3 regions of the Peribacillus sp. NPDC094092 genome follow, and region 3 is predicted to be linked to each of the others. Evidence: riboswitches for the same ligand, from Rfam matches in the RefSeq annotation. Region 3 holds a riboswitch; each other region holds the start of a gene.

Region 1 (5,969 bases), on a different contig from region 3:
GACTATATGCCAAGCCTCCTCGACGGAAGTTTTCTCTCGAATCTCGCCTGGCTAGTTTTTTGTTAAAATATTGGATTCTTCATCCCACCATTTATAATAATGGAATGGTTTCTAAATTATCCCAGATTTAAATAATGCTGCACTTCAATGGTTTAATTAATAACTATACTTTCATTTTGATGTATTATCTTAACAAAGATACGAAATAAATGAGTGATAAACCATTATAAATAAAGAAAAAGCGAACTTCCCCTTAAGGATAGTCCGCATTTTCTTAATATTTAAGAAGAGTTCACCTGTTCTTCTCATTCATTTGGTGAAACGATCATTTGGTCATCCAATCTAATATCGTCAATCGACCAAAACCAATTATTTTTCGCATTATACATTCTCCATTGTACTGTCATCGAAGAAGCATTTTCAGGAACCTTAATGGATTTAACTTCATACTTATTCAAAACATGTCCATTTTTATTATCGGAAGCAGCTTTATTGTCATAAATGAGAACCTGTTGTTTTTCCCCATTATCAAAGACAGCAGTTACTTCAGCTGTTTGCGTTCCTTCTTGTTTATAATGGGATGCAAATCCTAAATATAGATCTTTTGCACCCTCAACCTTTACGGAAAGTGAAGTCAATGTACTATCAAAAAAACCTTTTGATGATGGTGAACCGTTATCATCCCATTCATCAGGGTCCGCTACAGCTATAACACCTTGACCAAGCTCAAATTTGTTGCGATCTTGGTCTTCTGCTTTTGTCCAAAAGTCCTTTGTAGTGAAACTCCAACCTTGCCACTCCATTGTACCGGCTGGCATATTGGGGCTATTTGTAATCGACCAGCCGATAGGGACTGCATGACTCCAACTGAGAATAGAACTTGGAATGTTTTCATTCACTGCTGGCTTCAATACAGACTCTAATTGATCAAAGCTTTCTCCAAGCAACATGTTCACGAATACATTTATATTGGTGGATCCGATTTTCTGGCCACCCTCGTAAGCAGTAATCGTGAATTGCGATGAACCGGAATTTTCCTTACTAGCTGTAGCTTTAATTGGAAATATTTTTTCTTCAGTTCCTGAAAGTTCATAATCAAGTTCATTGTGTTCCATACTCCAACCTTCAGGTGCATCAACTTTAATTTTCCCTTTCACACTGCCTTTTCCATAATTTTTCATCTTCACTTGGAGCGTAGTCGATTCACCTGCCTTTACTAAAGAAGGAGAAGCTTGTGCAGAGACCATTTCCAGGGCTTTTGTCTGGCCTTCAGCCAGTAACACCTTTTTACTGCTATTGTTAAATGAATCTAGTGCTTGTACCTGAATTTCATAATCCGTACCTGGCTTAAGACCAGCTACAGGGAACTCTAAATTCTTTGGAATAGGATCCATATAGAATTCAGAAAATGCAATGAAGTCCGCGTCTAACTCCCCTGTTTCCTTGTTTTTGGATGTAATGTGGTAAGAATGTACGAGCATGTTATCTTTTGCCTGTGGAAATGTAACATTTAAACTTTTTAGTGTCGATTTTTCTTTTACAATCGAAACCTTGTCTTTAACTGCAAAAACCGGTGGTAACTGATCTCGATCGTCTGTATATGCAAAGTTATTTTTTTTAGAATGATTTTTGATCACCCATGGTTTTCCTGTCCAATCGTCTTTATGAAAGTCACGTTTTTTAATGACAACTTCATTATTATAGACTTCTACAATCATACCTTGACTAATATCCCGATATCCTTCTGGGTGAAACCCTTGAAGTTTGCCCGGCTCTAATTCCAAATAACTTACAGAAGACGTGCCAACAGACGTAAAGTCTTTTTGATGAATCGTTCTAGGGTCTTCAAGTGGATAATGAGAATGGCCTGAAAATGTAATAACTTGTGGATGTTTCTTTAATGTATTATATAAAAGTTCTTTATTTTCCTGAGTTCCCCATAAGTCACTTCCATACACAGTGTCTTTAATGTGTTGATGAAGAAAAACAAAGATTGGTTGGTCCGGATTCTCTTTTTCTGCTGCCGCTAACTTTTCTCCTAACCAGTTAATTTGATTAACGGAATATAAACCATGCGTATTACCATTTTCCGGACTTAACGCAATAAAATCATATCCATTTACTTTTTTATGATAGTAAAGAGAATCCATTCCTGTTTTCTCGAGAAAACGATTTTGTGCATTTTCTACTGAAAGTCCATTCCAATAATCATGGTTTCCCATTGTAAACATGGATTGGACATCGCCTTGTTTCTTCTCATTATAAATGGAGAAGAACTTATCATATTCAGTAGCGTATCCATAGTCCGTTAAATCCCCAACGACGACAAAAGCATCCTGTTTAGGCGCAGCTTTGTTTAATTGATCCATGGCGGTTCTAAACTTATTCATATCAGCAGTTGACCCATCATCTATATGTACATCACTGATTACAGGAAAAACGAGCTCCGGTTTACGTTTATTATCTGAATTTGAAGCTTCCGAGAATGCTTGTACACTTGATAAAGAAGTTGTTAATCCTACCGTTACAATGGTCAACATTGCAGCAAATTTATTTTTCGCTTTCAAAATCAATTCCTCCCATTTATCGTATAGACGCTTTAATTATGTAAGTATTTTGCAAAAAGATAAATATCCTCCTTATTTTTTATTTTTTTATAAATTCTTCCAATAAAATAGTAACTTTACATTATTAATACAATATAGGACCCGTGTAATTTAATTATTAATAAAACAAAAAACAAAAACCTATCGCCAATATTCCTTCCGCTCACTTAAAGTGACTATGAGGGAAAAGTTAAGATAATTTTCCGCTGGTAGAGCACCAAGCAGTTCAATCAGTTTGGTCTTGTTTGGCTTCGGATTTTTCCATTTTCAGCAGCATACTCGCTGGTGAAATTGCCAGTTGCATTGCTATCGAACGCCTCCGGTTTGTTTTCCACTTGCAAGCAATTGCTCCAGTCAGTTTTTATCGGACGATAGATGGGATTGGCTTGAGGCCTTCAATGGCCATCCTTTTCAATTTTTTATGATAGTATAATTGAATCAATGAAGTCCTACTTACATTGAAGCGATTCGTTTTCTTGCTTCCCAAACGTCACGGATTTTCATATCTATTTTTCCTTTATTAGTTTTGTAATTATCATGATGCCCTCCCCAAATTGATCCTTATTCTAAGTTTTCTAATGATAAATACTAATGAACCTATCCATTATAAAACTGACTATAAAAGTATGAAACTATTCATAAAACCGTTTATTGTTGAGATTACATAATTTTTTAAAAGAGGAACCCAGCCCTATCCGTTATCCCGTTCCATTGATTATCCAAGTATTCTAAAAAAATATTTCTAAAATGCCCTTGCAATAATAAGAGATCCTTGTTATATTACAGTCAATTAAATATTTTCTTACTTCATACTTTTTGAAGTGAGGATAGAGGAGCAAAGACCAATAGTACACATTTTGAGGAGAATGAGATCCTATGATTATTGTGGAAAGGGGAATTTGCCGAAGCGGAAAGAATCTCATGTTCTTGAAGCTGGTTCTGCTATTGAATAAATGCAGGACTGTCATATAGGAAACTATATGGAGGGCTATCTTATGCGCGGAAACATTTTATTTGAAAATATTGTTTCTACTGCAGCAGCGAATCCTCGTTGTTGCTTTTTTGCGTTTTTTCCTGATTGGCCCTAACCACCTCTGAATTTTAAAAAAATTATACAAAAGGGTGTGAAGTTATGAATTTTGGCCAAGTATTAACCGCAATGGTTACCCCGTTTAATCATAATGATGAGGTTGATTTTAATGCTACGAAAACTTTAGTTAATTATTTAATTGCCAATGGTTCTGATGGATTGGTAATAGCCGGTACAACTGGAGAGTCTCCTACATTAACTGCAGAAGAGAAAGTAGATTTATTCAAAATGGTTGTAGAGATTGTTGATGGAAGAGTACCAGTCATAGCTGGAACTGGCTCAAATAACACGAAAGCTTCTATCAGCTTAACAAAACAAGCGGAGGCAGCAGGAGTCGACGGAATCATGCTTGTTACCCCATACTATAATAAGCCGTCTCAAGAAGGATTATTCCAGCACTTTAGTGCTATTGCCCATTCAACAACATTACCGGTAATGCTTTATAATATCCCAGGGCGAAGTGGTGTGAACATGTCAGTAGAGACGATTGTCAAGCTCTCGAAAATCAATAATATCGTGGCAGTAAAAGAAGCAAGTGGTGACTTGGATGCCATGGCACAAATCATCAGCAAAACAACTAGCGATTTTACATTATACAGCGGCGATGATGGGTTAACATTACCGGTTTTAGCCATCGGTGGAACAGGTATTGTTTCAGTTGCTTCACACATAATTGGTAATGAAATGCAAGAAATGATCAATAGCTTTAAAAATGGTGATGTCCAAGGTGCTGCAACCGCACATCGCAACCTTCTTCCAATTATGAAAGCATTATTTGCTGCACCAAGCCCAACACCGGTAAAATCAGCATTGAATATGCGGGGGTTAAATGTTGGCGGGGTCCGCTTACCATTGGTCCCTTTAAACCATGAAGAAAAAAGAGCACTACAAACGGCTTTACAAACGAGTAACACAGAAGCAATTTTATTAAGTAAATAAACTTAATGATTCATTAAGTGACTCTTCAATATCGATTTTCTGATTAAAAACCATAATTAACGGACGAAATTTACAAAAGCAGTGCAAACTTCGAATGAAGTGTACTGCTTTTTATACTTTACGGATCAGTACTTAAACTAGTTGAGCAATAGTAATAGCTTTATCGATTAAAATTTTGAACAAACATTATAGTTCACCATAGAATAATGGCCTATGTTCTCTTTTAGCAATGGCTTTTTTTTGACAAGTTTTTTATCCCCCCCCCCTTTTATCTCATGTCCTTAGTTGCTTTCCTTCTATTTTGCTGCAGACTTGTATGGTTCCAAAATTCCATTTTTGTATTCCTTCTTCTACTTTTCACTCCATCACGTTTTATCAAAAAAACGTTCGAAAAGTGTACTTTTACGAACCTACCGCTTTCATAATTAGATAAATAAAGATGATCAATAAAAAGACCTAGTCGTTAATCTAGGCCTTTTTATTGATCATCTAGCAAATCCTTGCTACATCAAGGTTGTATGAAATCCTGAATAAACGATAAAAAACGACTAAGAACCAAACCCCTGATAAACATGGGTTTGGCTTTTCAGTAACTATGTTAACTAGAATCTTCTGCAACGGCATCTGTTACTACAAAATCGGCAAGGATCTACAATTACCGTCACGTCGAACGAATGAATGCTGGTATTTCCAGAAGCATCGGTAGCTTTACAAATGACCGTTGTCGTACAAGGAGGAAAGAAAGAACCAGAAGCTGGTGTACACACAACCGTAACCCCAGGACAGTTATCGCTCACTAAAGGATCAAAGTGAACGATTGCCCCATTTGAACATCGGTCATTACAAACCGTGAAGTCGGCAGGACCTTTAATCACTGGCGGTTCAGTATCTTTTACTGTTACTGTAAACGAACAACGAGCGCTTATATTCCCAGCAGCATCCGTAGCTCTACATATTACCGTAGTTGTTCCAACAGGAAAGAACGATCCAGAAGGTGGGGAACAAACAGATGTTACTCCAGGACAGTTATCATTTACAGTTGGCGGTGGATAGTTTACTATCGCCCCACAAGCACCAGGGTCATTATCCTGAGTGATGTTACCTGAACAGATGATGGTTGGCCGTTCATTATCTATTACTGTTACTCTAAACGAACAAGGAGCGCTTGTATTCCCAGAAGCATCCGTGGCTGTACATGTCACCATAGTTGTTCCAACAGGAAAGAGCGATCCTGAAGGTGGGGAACAAACAGATGTTGCTCCAGGACAGTTATCATTTACAGTTGGCGGTGGATAGTTAACAATAGCTCCGCATACACCCGGGTCATTACCCTG
Region 2 (5,969 bases), on a different contig from region 3:
ATGATCATCCATATGTAAGCCCCGAAAAAAGAAAGAGCGTCTTGGAAGCCATCGATCGTTTGAATTATACGAGAAACATAAACGCCATTCATCTTTCAAAAGGTAAAACTAATCTTATCGGCATCATCATCCCCTTCAACAATCACCCATATTACGGGGCAATCGTTAACGGAATCACTAAACAGGCAAATGCAATTGGCTGCCATATCGTCATCTTTCAAACAAATTATGACAGAGAGAAAGAAATCCAGGCTTTTCATATGCTGCAAATGAAGCAGCTAGATGGCATTATCGTTTGTTCAAGGATTTCGGAAATGAAAATCCTTTTGGATTATCAAAAATACGGGCCGATTATTTTATGTGAAGACACAGCCCAGGCTGAATTCTCATCCATCAGCATTGATCATTATGCAGCTTTCTCCTGTGCCCTTGAGTACGTGATTGCTAAAGGATATAAGAAAATCGGATACAGCCTCGGCCGTAAAAAGAGCAGAAATAGTTCCAATCGTATAAAGGCCTTTAACGATGTCATGAGTAAACATCAATTGATAAACAATAAAGAATGGCTGTTTGAAGGCAGTTATCACATCAAAGACGGTGAACAATTGTTTCAGGAATGGAATTCGATGAGAGATAAACCTGAAGCCATCATCATCACGAATGATGACACGGCGGCAGGCTTCATTCTTACCGCTAGGAAATCGGGTATAAGGGTTCCGGAAGATGTGGCCATTCTCGGTTTCAATAATGATAGTCTGAGTGAAATGCTCGACATCACGACCATTTCCTTGCCGCTCGAATGGATTGGGAAAATGGCAGTGGACCTATTTGAGAACCCTGAGGCGGTCCAACATGTAAAGCTTGACTACGCCCTTATAAAAAGGAGGACCGTCTAGTCCTCTCCATGCTTTATTTTGGTATATCGTCATTTGGATTCTTCCTTGCTGCCATCATTCATTAACTAGGAAAAAATAACCACATAAAATAACCATTGCGATATCCATGAGATTAATTTATAATTTTGATATAGTAAAGTTTACTCAATTACTAGCAATCTATTAGCGATTGCATGAATTTCATGAGTACGATCGTCCAACGTCACTTACAAGCTGGCGTAACGATTTTAGAAAATTGAATACTTCCTCATTTACCGATGAGTTAGAGGCTGCAGCTTATAATAGTAAAACGGACGAGATTCTGGAAAATTAAAGACTCCGTTTGAAAGGATAAATTGCCGAAGTTAGGGTATATTCCATGTATATTCTTGCTGGCGGTGTTACCGAACAGGAACACCACTGTCACGTTTTTTCAAAAAAACGTGGGGAGCTATCTTCGGAAGGATAAACGGGTTTATTATAAACAGCCGTCGATCTTTTTCGACTGCTGTTTTTTTATTTTTCGTTCCCTTCCAATAAAAAGGAGTGTAACATCAATTGTCAAATTCACAATCAGCATCAAGCCCTACCGAACTGAAAAGGAGCCTGAAAGCGCGTCATTTAATGATGATTTCATTAGGTGGAACGATTGGAACAGGTTTATTTTTAGCAAGTGGCGGTGCCATTCATTCAGCTGGTCCCGGCGGTGCCTTGGTGGCATACGCGGTCATCGGCATCATGGTTTATTACTTAATGACAAGTCTTGCAGAAATGGCAGCTTTCATGCCTGTGGCCGGTTCGTTCCGTGTCTATGCATCCAAATTCGTCGATCCGTCTTTCGGTTTTGCGATTGGTTGGAATTACTGGTATAACTGGGCAATCACCATTGCCGCTGAATTGGCAGCCGTTGTCTTAATTATGAAGTTCTGGTTCCCGGATAGCCCTTCAATTATCTGGAGTGCCATTGCGTTAATCATTATGTTTCTTATCAATTACATGTCAGTTAAAGGTTTCGGGGAAACGGAATTCTGGTTTGCCATGATCAAAGTCGTGACAGTCGTCATTTTCTTGATCACGGGTGTCCTGATCATTCTTGGAATCATGGGTGGGAAAGACCCAATTGGTTTTTCCAATTTCACAATGGGCGAAGGTCCCTTTAACGGGGGATTCTTCACGATCCTGGGCGTATTCATGGCTGCCGGCTTTTCATTCCAAGGAACGGAATTGCTTGGAGTGACTGCTGGTGAAAGTGAAGATCCAGAAAAAAATATCCCAAAAGCGATCAGATCCGTTTTCTGGCGCATTATCTTATTCTATATCCTTGCCATTTTTGTAATTGGAATGATCATTCCTTTTACCGATTCTCGTTTATTGAGTGAAGATGTTGCCGTAAGTCCATTCACGCTTGTATTTGAACGGGCCGGCCTTGCATTTGCTGCATCCATCATGAACGCGATCATTCTATCATCCGTACTCTCTGCCGGTAACTCTGGCATGTACGCTTCAACCCGTATGCTATGGGACTTGGCACGTGATGGGAAAGCACCGAAATTCCTAGGCAAGTTGGATAAAAGAGGAGTACCCGTGAATGCACTTATCGTGACTTCTTTAGTAGGCTGCTTTGCATTCTTAGCTTCATTTTTCGGTGATGGAGTCGTTTATATCTGGTTATTGAACGCTTCAGGCATGGCGGGATTCGTGACATGGGTCGGGATTGCGATCGCCCATTATCGATTCCGCAAAGCTTACGCAGCTCAAGGCCTTGATATGAATGCTTTACCATTCCGGGCAAAAGGCTTCCCATTCGGGCCTTTATTCGCACTTGTCCTTTGCATTATCATTATCATCGGACAAGGCTATCAAGCTTTCAGCAGCGATGGGATCGACTGGAATTCAATGTTTGTTTCCTACATTGGCTTGATTTTATTTTTCGTCCTATGGTTCGGCTATAAAATCAAACATAAAACGAAAATCATTCCGCTTGAGGAATGTGACCTTAAATCTAAATAACACGCAAAGGACCTGTTCTATGGTGAACAGGTCCTTTTTTCATTTCAAGAGATAAACTCGGCATTCATATGGACGCAGAGGTTTGCCGGAGATCCCTTCTTCCTCCTGATCATAATTGCTGACTTCCTCCTGATCATAATTGCTGATCAGCCTTGTGGCTGAATAGGCATGCAGCTCTTCAGGCAAAGTATAGGAGGCCTGCTCTTCTTTAAAGTTGCATAGCACCAACAGCTTTTCCCCTTCAAACGATCTCGTGTAGGCAAATATTCGTTCGTCATCCGGCAAGAGCAGTTCATAACGGCCATAAACGACGATTTCATGTTTCTTGCGTAATTGGATAAGCTTTTTATAAAAATGAAAAATGGAATTCGGATCATTATAGGCTTTTTCTGCATTAATTTCGGGAAAATTAGGATTAACCTTAATCCAAGGAACCCCTTTCGTGAACCCTGCGTTCCGGGAGTCATTCCACTGAATCGGTGTCCTCGCATTATCCCTGCTGCGGGCGTGGATGGCTGACATCATCCGCTCTTTTGACCAGCCATGCGAATTGACGAGTTCTTCATAAGAATTCAATGTTTCGATATCCCGGTAATCATCGATGCTTTCAAAGGCAACATTGGTCATGCCCAGCTCTTCCCCTTGATATATATAGGGTGTCCCTTGAAGCATATGAAGGCAAGCTGCAAGCATCTTTGCGCTTTCAATACGATACTTTCCATCATGACCAAACCTTGAGACAATCCTAGGCTGATCATGGTTGTTCCAGTATAAACTGTTCCAGCCATCCCCCTCCAAACCAGTCTGCCACTTGGAAAGAATTCGCTTTAAATCGGTAAGCTTCCACTTATCATTACTCCATTTCCCTGCTGGTCCGCTCCCCAAATCCATATGTTCGAATTGAAAGACCATATGTAGCTCACCACGATCTTTACCTGTGAACAATTGCGCTTCCTCCGGTGTGACGCCTGGCATCTCCCCAACCGTGATCACGTCATGTCCTGAAAGTGCCCGTTGATTGATTTCCTGCAAAAACTCATGTATGCGCGGGCCATTCAGGAAAAAGGGGCTTCCATCTCCATACTGTTTCTCATGATGAACGGCTCCATCTGTATAGCTTTGATCTTTTGAAAGGAAATTGATGACATCCATCCGGAAGCCATCGACACCTTTATCAAGCCACCAAGTCATGATGCTGTAGATTTCTTCACGGAGCTTAGGGTTCTCCCAGTTTAAATCCGGTTGTTTCCTGCTGAATAAATGTAAATAATATTCATCCGTTCCTTCATCATATTCCCATGCTGAACCTTTAAAAATGGACTCCCAATTATTTGGTTCTTTTCCATTCCTGCCAGGTTTCCAAATATAATAATCCCGTTTCGGATTATCTTTTGAGGATCGGGATTCCTTGAACCACGGATGTTCATCAGAAGAATGGTTGACCACCAGGTCCATCATGATCTTCATTCCACGTTCATGAACCGCCTTCAACAACCTATCGAAATCAGCCATGGTCCCGAATTCAGTCATGATTGATTTATAATCACTGATGTCGTATCCATTGTCATCATTGGGAGATTGATAAACAGGGGATAGCCATATCACGTTCACACCCAGCTCTTGTAAATAATCGAGCTTCATCAAGATTCCGTTTATATCCCCTATCCCATCCCCATCACTATCCATAAAACTCCTTGGGTACACTTGATACACAACAGCCTCTTTCCACCATGCTTTGTCCATGCCTTTCCCCCTCTTTGGCCGCATTGATTAATCATTACACCAATACCCCTATTATAAAGAGGGAAACTTCAGAATATTCTACTTTTATTCAGCTATTCCCGTTTGAATCATTTCAATATCCAGATCCACTTCGATTGGAATATAGGGATATGCCTTCTCCCAATGTTTCTGATCAAAATTTCTGGTTTTACTTTTAGCGTGATCACCGATTGCAATCGGATCGATATTGTACTCCTGAAACATGGTTACCATCTCATTTAATTTTTTCCCAATGACACGCTCGGCCCTGGCCTCTATTTTATTCAGGTCGACCGCTTTGCCCAAGTCATAGCCTTGGACTTCCAGCAGACTCGCCTTTAATTTCACTTCAATCCTTACCTTTGGGTCTTGGTTTGCATCCGAAATATGATAATGGACACGTGACTCCACGTTATTGATATCTGTAAAGTCATTTTCCTTCCATTTAATTTCATAACTCCCCATCTTAAAGTTATCAGTAAGGACTTTAAATAAAAATCCGTCCTCATAAGGAATGTATTTGCCAATATAACGATCCTGATTAAACAATGCGATCCCTTTAACCCGTATTTGGTCCCCTTCCGTTTCCAATAAGGGCAAGACCGGGTCGATTCCTTTACCATGACACGCATATAAATACCTGTGTAGATCGACTTCAGGCAAATTAGTCCTTATATTCTGTTCGATCAGCTCTTTCACTTGAACTCCTGGAGTTTTAATCAACTTCGGCTCCATTTTAACTACATCCTCCGCTTTGCCATGAACGACCGCTAAGTACAAATCCCTTCCCACCATCGGGTCACGCCTATATGTATCGACATAATCATTCAACCCCTTGCCTGCCAATTCTTCACCATAGAGAATGACAGTCAGTCTTCCACCGACAATCGGGAATGGTGTTTTTGCATTTTCCTGCTGGCGGGCTGCCTTTATATCATGGGAGACCGCCTCATATACTTCTTTACCGAGATTTGCTTCCTCCCCAGGCTGTGGAACGCTGACAACGACCGTACCTTTGATTTTTTTGCCTTCGGCATCATCATAACCTACGACTTCAGCAATTAAAATATCTTCCAATATTTGTTTTTCTACGCCGCAAGCCGTCATCAAGAAACCTGCCAATGTTATCAAGAGAATTCGGATTTTCACGATTTACGCCCCCTGACCTTATAGACAATCGACTGCCATATGAATAAGAGCGGAAGATACAAATAAATGATATAAAAACCAATTTCCGAACTTATCGTGTTAAACTTATCGATTCTATAGCGGTTATCCAATAAAATGCAGGAAACTAAAATGATTAGCAGAATGAAGACCAGC
Region 3 (5,969 bases):
GAAGGTGTTGAAAAATCGTGTCCGTTCTTATTTTACGGGATCTCATGATGGAAAAACATTTCGGCTCGTGAATGAGATTGAGGATTTCGAATACATCGTCACCTCATCCAATATCGAGGCTCTTATTTTAGAGTTGAACTTAATCAAAAAACATGACCCAAAATATAATGTCATGCTAAAGGATGATAAGACGTATCCTTTCATCAAGCTGACTGGGGAACGCCACCCGCGACTAATCATTACGCGAAAAGTCAAAAAAGACAAAGGGAAATATTTCGGTCCTTATCCGAATGCGTTTGCAGCCAACGAAACGAAAAAGTTGCTCGACCGCATCTACCCCCTGAGAAAATGCAATACTTTACCAGATCGCGTTTGTCTCTACTATCATCTTGGCCAGTGTCTGGCCCCGTGTGTATATGAAGTAGGGGAGCAGGAATATAAAAAAATGGTGGATGATATCAACCGGTTCTTGAACGGCGGGCATACTGAAATAAAAAAAGAACTGACAGAAAAAATGCTTGTGGCATCAGAAGAGCTCGATTTCGAGAGGGCCAAGGAGTTCCGTGACAAGATTGCCCACATTGATATAACGATGGAGAAGCAAAAAATGATGACGACCGATTTCATCGACAGGGATGTATTCGGTTTTGCCTATGATAAAGGCTGGATGTGCGTTCAGGTATTTTTTGTCCGGCAGGGTAAATTAATAGAAAGGGATGTTTCACTTTTTCCAGTCTACGATGAACCCGAACAGGAACTTCTTACATTCCTAGGTCAGTTTTACGAGATTACGAACCATTTTAAACCAAAGGAAATCTTGCTGCCTGAATCAGTTGATGCCGAAATGGCCGAAGGGCTGCTTGGGGTCAAAACGATTCACCCCAAAAGGGGGGCGAAAAAAGACATGCTTAAATTGGCGAATAAAAATGCCTCCATCGCCCTCCAGGAAAAATTCTCTTTGATTGAAAGGGATGAAGAAAGAACGATCAATGCGGTGGAAAACCTCGGGAACCAATTGGGTATCTACACTCCGCACCGAATTGAAGCTTTCGATAATTCCAATATCCAGGGAAGTGACCCTGTTTCCGCTTTAGTCGTGTTCATTGATGGGAAGCCGGAAAAAAGAGAGTACCGAAAATATAAAATCAAGACGGTCCAGGGACCTGATGATTATGAATCGATGCGTGAAGTGGTCAGAAGAAGGTATTCACGAGTATTGAAAGAAGGGCTGCCGCTTCCGGACTTGATCATCATTGATGGCGGAAAGGGACACGTCGAAGCCGTTCGGGATATTCTGGAAAACGAATTGGGCCTTGACATTCCACTTTCAGGCCTCATTAAGGATGAAAAGCATAGGACATCGCAGTTGATGATCGGAAATCCTCTTGAAATCGTACCCCTTGATTCACGGAGCCAGGAATTCTACCTATTACAAAGAATTCAGGATGAAGTGCATCGGTTCGCGATTACTTTTCATCGCCAGCTACGCGGCAAAAATGCGGTTCACTCCCAGCTTGATGATATTCCAGGAGTCGGGGAAAAACGAAGGAAACAATTATTAAGGCATTTTGGATCATTGAAGAAAATCAAAGAGGCAACAGTCGAGGAGATCATGGAAGCTGGTATGCCAAAAGGGGTAGCCGAGGGAATCGTTAGAAAATTACAAGAATAATCTTGCTACCGATAAATCACTATGCTATGATTAAAAGGAATTTTTAACTAGACAACTTAAAAGTGCTGATAGAGGTGCGGAATTCAAGAGTAAAAACCTGGAGAAGTATGAGCTTCCATGAAAGGTTTTGAAAGGGGATGACGCCGAAGGTAGACAAGACTCATACCTTGTCTTCCTGGTCCGACATTTAATAAATGGCGGATTGTCAGGGTTTATATCCTGGAGAGCTATCTCACTGTGTTTACAGTTTTAGATATGTGATCACAGCAATGAGATATTTCTCATTGCTTTTTTTATTGCCTAAAAAGTAGAGAGGGTGCATGAGGATGGCATTGATCGTTCAAAAATTTGGCGGAACATCCGTCGGTAGCGTAGAAAAAATCAAAAATGTTGCCAATCGGGTAATCGAGGAAGCGGAGAATGGAAATGAGGTAGTCGTCGTTGTTTCAGCTATGGGGAAAACAACGGACCAATTGGTTTCCATGGCCCGTGATATTTCCGGAACCCCGAGCAAAAGGGAAATGGATATGCTATTGACCACTGGGGAACAGGTAACGATTTCCCTGTTAACGATGGCATTGATTGAAGAAGGACATGAAGCCATTTCGTATACTGGCTGGCAGGCTGGCATGCAAACGGAATCCGTTCATGGGAATGCCCGGATTTTAAACATCGATGCTTCAAGGATCCAAGCTCAGCTTCAACAGAAGAAAATAGTGGTCGTGGCCGGTTTCCAGGGTAACGATGTAAATGGGGAGATCACTACCTTGGGGCGAGGCGGTTCCGATACGACGGCGGTTGCGATCGCTGCAGCGCTGAATGCGGATAGATGCGATATTTATACGGATGTAACAGGTGTTTTCACAACGGATCCACGCTACATAAAAGGTGCGCGGAAACTCCAATCCATTTCTTACGATGAAATGCTGGAACTTGCCAACCTGGGAGCGGGCGTCCTTCATCCAAGGGCTGTCGAATATGCAAAGAATTATCAAATTCCGCTTGAAGTCCGTTCAAGCATGGAGAGAGAATCAGGAACGATCATAGAGGAGGAAGCAACTATGGAAGAAAACTTAATTGTACGCGGCATTGCTTTTGAAGACAGTATTACGAGGGTCACAGTTTATGGTTTGCCCCAATCTCTTGGTGCATTATCCACAATCTTCACGACACTTGCGAAAAACCAGATCAATGTGGACATCATCATTCAGAGCATGACCGCCGAGGATACGACCAATCTATCTTTTTCCACAAAAAGTGAAGATACGGAAGCGGCATTGATCGTGCTGGAAAATAATAAAGTGCAATTGGGATTCGACCGGGTTGAAACGGAGAGCGGGTTGGCCAAAGTGTCCATCGTCGGATCTGGTATGGTATCCAATCCCGGAGTGGCTGCCGAAATGTTTGAAGTGATGGCCAATACAGGCATCCAGGTGAAAATGGTCAGTACATCGGAAATTAAAGTATCGACTGTCGTCAATGAAAAGGAAATGGTGAAGGCGGTTGAATCCCTTCATGAAGCATTTAAACTTGGTCAGCATGCAAATGTGCTAGCTTAAGTGCCAGGAGTCCAATAAAAAACAGACTTCCGGTAAAAAGGGTAAGTCTGTTTTAAGGGCTCATTAGATTGGATCTCTGGGATCCCATTGGATGGTGAATATCACTTTTTTTGCGCGGCGTTTGATTTCTTCCGTTGATTCGCTGAGGAATTTCTTTTGCAGTGAAAACTGCTCGGCAAGGAAACCGGCTTCGAGCTGGAAGTGACAATCAGGGTGTAACTCCAGGCGGCGGCTGATTATTTCACCCGTCAGGGATAATTCCATCTCGTGTTTCGTATACTTCAAGATTTCTAGATTGCCCCATCCAGCGCTTTGGAAAAATTCAATAACTTCCTGATCGCCATTCAATGGGAATTTTCTTGCTAATTGTTTACCTGCCCAATAGAGGATTTGATTGGAGTCTTTTCCGAGAATATCGTTCAATAGAACTTCTCTGATTAATTCGTACCCGAAAGCTGGAACTTTGAATTCTTCAGGTTGAATTTCTTCAGTTTGAATCTCTTCTTCTATCGCAGCAGCAATATTTTTTTTCATAATTTATCGCCTCTTTCTGTAAATCTATTATAAACGCATTTCTTTTGCAAATTATACTGTTTTTTATTTATTTAAATAACAATTGGAAAAAAATGAGAAATTATACCGGGATATTAATAGATTAATGAGTAATTTCTCCAAAATATGTGCTTGATAGATAAAAAAAAGTCAAATTAATCCAATAAAATCTATTCTGAAAAAGAGATTTCTTGTATCCGTTTTCTTGACGCACATAGAAGTCAGGAGTAAAATGGACATGTCACATAATTGTAAAGGAAGTATAGAGGAGTTTTTTGACTCTATACTGTATTTTCACGCGGAGATAAAAGGTAGCCACCAGATTATCTTTGCATGATTTTTCACAAATTAAGGGGGGGCACTTAGTGGCAAAGAATCGTGAGTTTGGGAATCGCAGGCTTCATTCACTTCTAGGAGTAATTCCAATTGGTCTATTCCTAATTTTTCATTTATCGGTAAACTTTATGGCAACAAAAGGAGAAGAAACTTTTAATGGGGCAGTTCATTTAATTGAGTTTACGCCCGTGAAAATTTTGGTAGAATGGGTCGTTATCTATCTACCGCTCATTTTCCATGCTGTGTACGGAATTTACATTGCCTTTACAGCAAAAAACAATTTAGGCAGATTTAGTTTCTTCCGTAACTGGATGTTCATGCTGCAACGCCTTACTGGAATCATAACATTGATTTTCCTTGTTTGGCATATATGGGCAACTAGAATTCAGGCAGCTATGGGTGCTGAAGTTAACTTTGACATGATGGCAGATATTTTCTCTAGTCCATTCATGCTTGTGTTCTACATTGTTGGTGTAATCTCGGCAATCTTCCACTTTGCTAATGGATTATGGTCATTTGCAGTGAGCTGGGGTCTGACAGTTTCACCAAGATCGCAAAGAATCATGACTTACTTTACATTGATCGTTTTCGTTCTTCTTTCTTATATCGGAGTTAGCGCAATTTTCGCTTTCGTATAAGAAGATAGAGTTCATTCATAAGTATTAGGAAAAACATAGCTTGGCTAATGGAAATAAGGGAGTGACAGAATTGGGTAAAGGTAAAATAGTTATCGTTGGTGGAGGTCTAGCTGGATTAATGGCTACGATCAAAGCAGCAGAGCTGGGACAACAGGTTGATTTATTTTCTTTAGTGCCTGTTAAACGCTCTCACTCAGTTTGTGCCCAAGGCGGAATTAACGGGGCAGTAAATACAAAAGGTGAAGGGGATTCTCCATATATCCACTTCGACGATACAGTTTATGGCGGAGATTTCTTGGCTAACCAACCGCCGGTTAAAGCGATGTGCGAAGCAGCACCATCGATCATCCACATGTTTGACCGTATGGGTGTAATGTTCAACCGTACTCCGGAAGGTCTTCTTGATTTCCGTCGTTTCGGTGGTACTCAACATAGCCGTACAGCATTCGCCGGTGCAACAACTGGTCAACAATTGCTTTACGCATTGGATGAGCAGGTTCGCCGTTATGAAGTTGAAGGCCTTGTAACGAAATATGAAGGCTGGGAATTCCTTGGAGCCGTTATCGATGATGAGCAAACTGCACGCGGTATCGTAGCTCAAAACCTGACTTCAATGGAAATCAAATCATTCCCTGGCGACGCAGTCATCATGGCGAGCGGCGGCCCTGGAATCATTTTCGGTAAATCAACTAACTCAATGATCAATACAGGATCAGCAGCTTCCATCGTTTATCAACAAGGTGTAAATTATGCAAATGGTGAGTTCATCCAAATTCACCCGACAGCAATCCCTGGAGATGACAAACTTCGTCTGATGAGTGAATCCGCTCGTGGTGAAGGTGGACGTATCTGGACATATAAAGACGGAAAACCTTGGTATTTCCTAGAAGAAAAATACCCTGCTTATGGAAATCTAGTACCTCGTGATATCGCGACTCGTGAAATCTTCGACGTATGTATGAACATGAAGCTTGGCATTAATGGAGAAAACATGGTTTACCTGGATCTATCACATAAAGATCCTAAATTACTTGATATAAAACTTGGCGGAATCATTGAAATCTACGAGAAATTCATGGGTGAAGATCCTCGTAAAGTTCCAATGAAAATTTTCCCTGCCGTTCACTATTCAATGGGCGGACTTTGGGTGGATTATGACCAAATGACTAACATCAAAGGTTTATTCGCTGCAGGTGAGTGTGATTACTCACA

Evidence for each region. A riboswitch is a leader RNA that binds a small molecule or an ion and turns the genes downstream of it on or off. The one in region 3 is predicted to bind lysine.
Region 1: linked by a shared signal. The riboswitch ahead of dapA (4-hydroxy-tetrahydrodipicolinate synthase) and the one ahead of ACQKNS_RS12550 (aspartate kinase) in region 3 are both predicted to bind lysine.
Region 2: linked by a shared signal. The riboswitch ahead of ACQKNS_RS16545 (amino acid permease) and the one ahead of ACQKNS_RS12550 (aspartate kinase) in region 3 are both predicted to bind lysine.

The regions. Positions count from the first base shown of each region.
Region 1 is NZ_JBNNUC010000004.1:214,289-220,257, forward strand. It holds gene ACQKNS_RS19480 (metallophosphoesterase) at 306-2,567, opposite strand; lysine riboswitch at 3,427-3,605, shown strand; gene dapA (4-hydroxy-tetrahydrodipicolinate synthase) at 3,739-4,635, shown strand; gene ACQKNS_RS19490 (HYR domain-containing protein) at 5,238-5,969, opposite strand, start outside.
Region 2 is NZ_JBNNUC010000003.1:175,077-181,045, forward strand. It holds gene ACQKNS_RS16540 (LacI family DNA-binding transcriptional regulator) at 1-896, shown strand, start outside; lysine riboswitch at 1,152-1,337, shown strand; gene ACQKNS_RS16545 (amino acid permease) at 1,434-2,885, shown strand; gene ACQKNS_RS16550 (glycoside hydrolase family 13 protein) at 2,925-4,628, opposite strand; gene ACQKNS_RS16555 (Ger(x)C family spore germination protein) at 4,713-5,795, opposite strand; gene ACQKNS_RS16560 (GerAB/ArcD/ProY family transporter) at 5,792-5,969, opposite strand, start outside.
Region 3 is NZ_JBNNUC010000002.1:735,794-741,762, forward strand. It holds gene uvrC (excinuclease ABC subunit UvrC) at 1-1,672, shown strand, start outside; lysine riboswitch at 1,734-1,910, shown strand; gene ACQKNS_RS12550 (aspartate kinase) at 1,999-3,231, shown strand; gene ACQKNS_RS12555 (YslB family protein) at 3,295-3,765, opposite strand; gene ACQKNS_RS12560 (succinate dehydrogenase cytochrome b558 subunit) at 4,149-4,757, shown strand; gene sdhA (succinate dehydrogenase flavoprotein subunit) at 4,828-5,969, shown strand, end outside.